2 regions of the Rhodococcus opacus B4 genome follow, and region 2 is predicted to be linked to the other one. Evidence: riboswitches for the same ligand, from Rfam matches in the RefSeq annotation. Region 2 holds a riboswitch; the other holds the start of a gene.
What was found. Region 2 has a riboswitch for thiamine pyrophosphate ahead of ROP_RS06445 (TenA family protein). Riboswitches for the same ligand answer to the same signal wherever they lie in the genome.

Region 1 (2,198 bases), 640 kb from region 2:
GACAGCGCGAACTGGTCGTGCCAGCGGAACTCGAACCGGGCCTTCGACAGCGCGTCGTCCCGTTCCTGCGCCCGCGGATGCTGCTTCGCGAGGTCCGCGGCGTGCGCCGCGATCTTGTACGTGATCACGCCGATCTTGACGTCGTCGCGGTTCGGCAGCCCCAGGTGCTCCTTGGGAGTGACGTAGCAGAGCATCGCGGTGCCGGCCTGCGCGATCATCGCCGCCCCGATCGCGGACGTGATGTGGTCGTACGCCGGTGCGATGTCGGTGGCGAGCGGTCCGAGCGTGTAGAACGGCGCCTCCTCGCACAGCTCCTCCTCGAGCCGCACGTTCTCGACGATCTTGTGCATCGGTACGTGCCCGGGACCTTCGATCATCACCTGCACGCCATGCGATTTCGCGATCTTCGTGAGCTTCCCGAGGGTACGGAGTTCCGCGAACTGGGCCTCGTCGTTGGCGTCCGCGATGGACCCGGGACGGAGTCCGTCGCCGAGCGAGAACGTGACGTCGTAGCGGTGGAGGATTTCGCAGAGTTCGTCGAAGTGGGTGTACAGGAACGATTCCCGGTGATGGGCCAGACACCATGCCGCCATGATCGAACCGCCGCGCGAGACGATGCCGGTCACGCGTTTCGCGGTCAGCGGGATGTAGCGGAGCAGCACCCCGGCGTGGACCGTCATGTAGTCGACACCCTGCTCGCACTGCTCGATCACGGTGTCGCGGTAGATCTCCCACGTCAGTGCCGTCGGATCTCCGTTCACCTTCTCGAGCGCCTGATAAATCGGCACCGTCCCCACGGGCACCGGCGAATTGCGCAGGATCCATTCCCGGGTCTCGTGAATGTTCTTGCCGGTGGAGAGGTCCATGATGGTGTCCGCGCCCCACCGGGTCGCCCACACCATCTTCTCGACCTCTTCCGCGATCGACGACGTCACCGCGCTGTTGCCGATGTTCGCGTTGATCTTGACCGCGAACGCCTTGCCGATGATCATCGGCTCGAGTTCGGGGTGGCAGCGGTTGGCCGGGATCACGGCGCGACCCGCCGCGACCTCGACGCGCACTGTCTCAGGCGAAACGCCCTCTCGTGCAGCGCAATACCGCATCTCGGGGGTGACGATTCCGGCACGGGCGGCGTCGAGCTGGGTGTCTGCCCGGTCGGCGATCCACGGCGCACGCAGATGCGGAAGCCCCGCGTCGAGGTCGATCGTGGCGTCCGCGTCGGTGTACGGACCCGACGTGTCGTACACGTCGAGGTGCTCACCGTTGGTGAGGTCGACGCGCCGGACCGGGACGCGGATGTCGTCGCCCGACTGCAGGTACTGCTTGGTGCTGCCCTGGATCGGTCCCGTGGTGACGGACGTGGCTGTAGATATGTCTGTGCTCATTGATGATGCTCCCTACGCCGGCATTACCCGGACAGGTTCGACGGTCGACGGCCCCTAGCCGTCCTCTCAGCCCGCTGGTGCGAGCCCCCGTGGATGTGTAGTTGTCCCGGAGACTGTAACCGAGATCTCTGTGAGTGAACATTCGGGGGAAACTTGGACAGCGGTTCCCTGCATCGGTATAAAGGGTGATGAACATCACATTTCGATTACGACACATATCCCCAGGAGATAGCCATGCTGACGGACGCGCAGGTCGTGGACGTGATCGACAACGCCGATCAGAACCGATTCGAACTCCGGCTGAGTGGTGACCTGGTCGGGATACTCGGGTACTTCGCCCTCACGGACACCCCGCCGGGCGCGGGTGCGGGAGTGGGAGTCGTGGCCCGGCCGCCGGGACAGCGGGGCCGGGGGCGTCAGGCCCCGGTGGTCTCGTTCATGCACACGGTGATCGTGGAGGATTTCGGTCACCGCGGACTCGCCGCACTCATGGTGGGGCGCTCCCTCGACCTCGCCCGCGGGTACGGCTGGAAGGTCCGGCCCGTATGCACGTACGTGCAGCGCTTCCTCGCGGGGCACCCCGAGTACCGCGATCTCGTGGCTCCGGTGGAGGCCTGACCGCGGTCGGGACACGAATCGACCACCCGTCGGCAACGAAACGGTTCCGGGGCCGGTGATTCCACTCGCGACGGTCCTCGTGAACTGATTCCATGAGTGGCATGGATCACATGTCGAACGGTTCCGAGTCGTCGGGGAGCATCACGGCCGCTGAGATGCGCGTGCTCGACAACCCTGCCCACGAACGATTCGATC
Region 2 (2,198 bases):
ACGAGTGTGTCGCCTGACTTCTCGACATCCACGGCCGAATCTCCTCACGCAGCGCGTACGGGAATCTCTCGCCAAACTACCAACGATGCGCAGGCAGGACCGTTCGAACGCGGGATAGATCAACCGTGCGCTAACATCTCCTCCGTGGCCGCATCGACCGATCCCGAGGGCAAGAGCCTCCTCGACTACCCGCGGCCGTCCGTGGCGGTGGACGTCGCCGTCCTCACCGTCGACGGTTCCGATCTGAAAGTGCTTGTGGTTCCGCACCGTTCGGGCCGGCTCGCGCTTCCGGGCACCTTCCTCCACGAAGGCGAGCGGCTGCGGGACGCCGCCGAGCGGTGCCTGCGGATCAAGGCGGGCCTGGCGGGCGCCGAGTTCCACCAGCTGGCGATGTTCGACGACCCTGCCCGCGACGACCGCGGGTGGGTGCTGTCGATGACGCACGGCGCGGCGCTGCCGCGCACGGCGCTCCCCCGCGACGCCGTGCTGATCCCCGTCGACGGCGACCGGGTGACGCAGGACCTCGCGTTCGACCACGCGGACGTCGTCACCCTCGCCGTCGCCGACCTGCGCGAGCGGTACGCGCGGTCCGTCGACCCGTCGGGTCTGGCCGGCGACAGCTTCACGGTGCTCGAACTCCGCCGGGTCTACGAGGTGGTGTTCGGCCGCCCCCTCCCGAAGGACTCGTTCCGCCGGCACCTGATGCCCGCCCTCGAGCACACCGGCGACATGGCCGTCGTCGGGACCGGCCGGCCGGCCGAGATCTACCGGCGTGGCACCGCAGCCCTCCCGCCGGGTGCGGCCGCGTTCCTCGCCGGCTGAGCGCGTCCACCCACCCGGGGCCTTTCCGTCCACCGCACGGCCGGTGCTAGGGTCGGCTTGTTCTGACACGGGGTGCTCCGCACGGGCGGGGCTGAGAACACACCCGGGAACCTGCTCAGGTAATGCTGACGAAGGGATGTCAACGTTGTGAATAGCTCTGTCCAAGGTGCTGCGGGCGCAGGCCAGCACGCCCGATTCACGGACCACTTGTGGGACCGGACCAAGGTGCTGCGTGAGGCGATCGACGAACTCGAGTTCCTGCGCCGCCTCGGCGACGGGACGCTGCCGCTGGACGTGTTCCGCACGTACATCGAGCAGGATTTCCTGTACCTGACCGGGTACGCGAAGGCCCTGTCCCTGGTCGCCGCGCACGCCCCGGGTCCCGTCGAGGCCGGCTTCTGGGCCGGTTCGGCGGCCGGGGCCGCCACGGTCGAGGCGACGCTGCACCAGAATCTGCTGACCAGCGGACGACTTCCGGAGTCGGGCGTCGAGCCGCAGCATTCGCAGGCCTGCCTCGGGTACATCTCCTACCTGACGGCGGTCGCCGCCACCGAGCCGTACGCGGTGTCCGCCGCCGCGGTGCTGCCGTGCTTCTGGATCTACGCGGACGTGGGACGCCGGCTCGCGGCGAGCGCCCGGGAGGTGCTGTCCGCCGACCCGTCGCACCCGTACGCACAGTGGGTCACCACGTACGACGCGGAGGAGTTCCACGCCGCCGTCGCGACGGCCCGCGAACTCGTGGACGCCGCCGCGGAGGCCGCGTCCGATGCCCAGCGCGAGGCGATGGTGGAGGCGTTCACGATCGCCAGCCGCTACGAACTCATGTTCTGGGACACCGCACTCAACAAGCAGGAATGGCCCGCGTCGTGACACTTTTCTCCCGTACCAGGCGCGCTGCCACCGCAGCCGTCATCGTCGTCTCCGCCCTGTCGGTGCTCACCGGCTGCGCCGGCGACTCGCAGTCCGACGACACCATCCGGTTCGCGCTCGACTGGACGCCGAACACCAACCACACCGGTCTGTTCGTCGCCCAGCAGGAGGGCTGGTTCGAAGACGCCGGACTGGACGTGCAGGTGCTGCCGTACAACGACACCTCGCCCGACACCCTCGTCGACGCCGGTAACGCCGAGTTCGGCGTGAGCTTCCAGAGTTCCGCGACGTTCTCGAAGGCCGCGGGCGCCCAGACCACGTCGGTCATGGCCCCGCTGCAGCACTGGGCGACGGGCATCGCGGTGAAGGCGGATCGCGCCGACATCACCCGCCCCCGGGATCTCGACGGCAAGATCTACGCCGGTTTCGCGGACCCGGACGGCGAGGAGACGCTGAAGCAGATCATCCGGAACGACGGCGGCAAGGGCGAATTCACCACCGTCACG

Region 1: it holds a riboswitch for thiamine pyrophosphate, as region 2 does, so the genes downstream of both, thiC (phosphomethylpyrimidine synthase ThiC) here and ROP_RS06445 (TenA family protein) in region 2, are expected to answer to the same signal.

What each region holds. Positions count from the first base shown of each region.
Region 1 is NC_012522.1:2,010,310-2,012,507, reverse strand. It holds gene thiC (phosphomethylpyrimidine synthase ThiC) at 1-1,385, opposite strand, end outside; TPP riboswitch at 1,378-1,486, opposite strand; gene ROP_RS09430 (GNAT family N-acetyltransferase) at 1,620-2,003, shown strand; gene ROP_RS09425 (GNAT family N-acetyltransferase) at 2,105-2,198, shown strand, end outside.
Region 2 is NC_012522.1:1,373,491-1,375,688, forward strand. It holds gene ROP_RS06435 (carboxylesterase/lipase family protein) at 1-32, opposite strand, end outside; gene ROP_RS06440 (NUDIX hydrolase) at 145-822, shown strand; TPP riboswitch at 881-976, shown strand; gene ROP_RS06445 (TenA family protein) at 970-1,692, shown strand; gene ROP_RS06450 (ABC transporter substrate-binding protein) at 1,677-2,198, shown strand, end outside.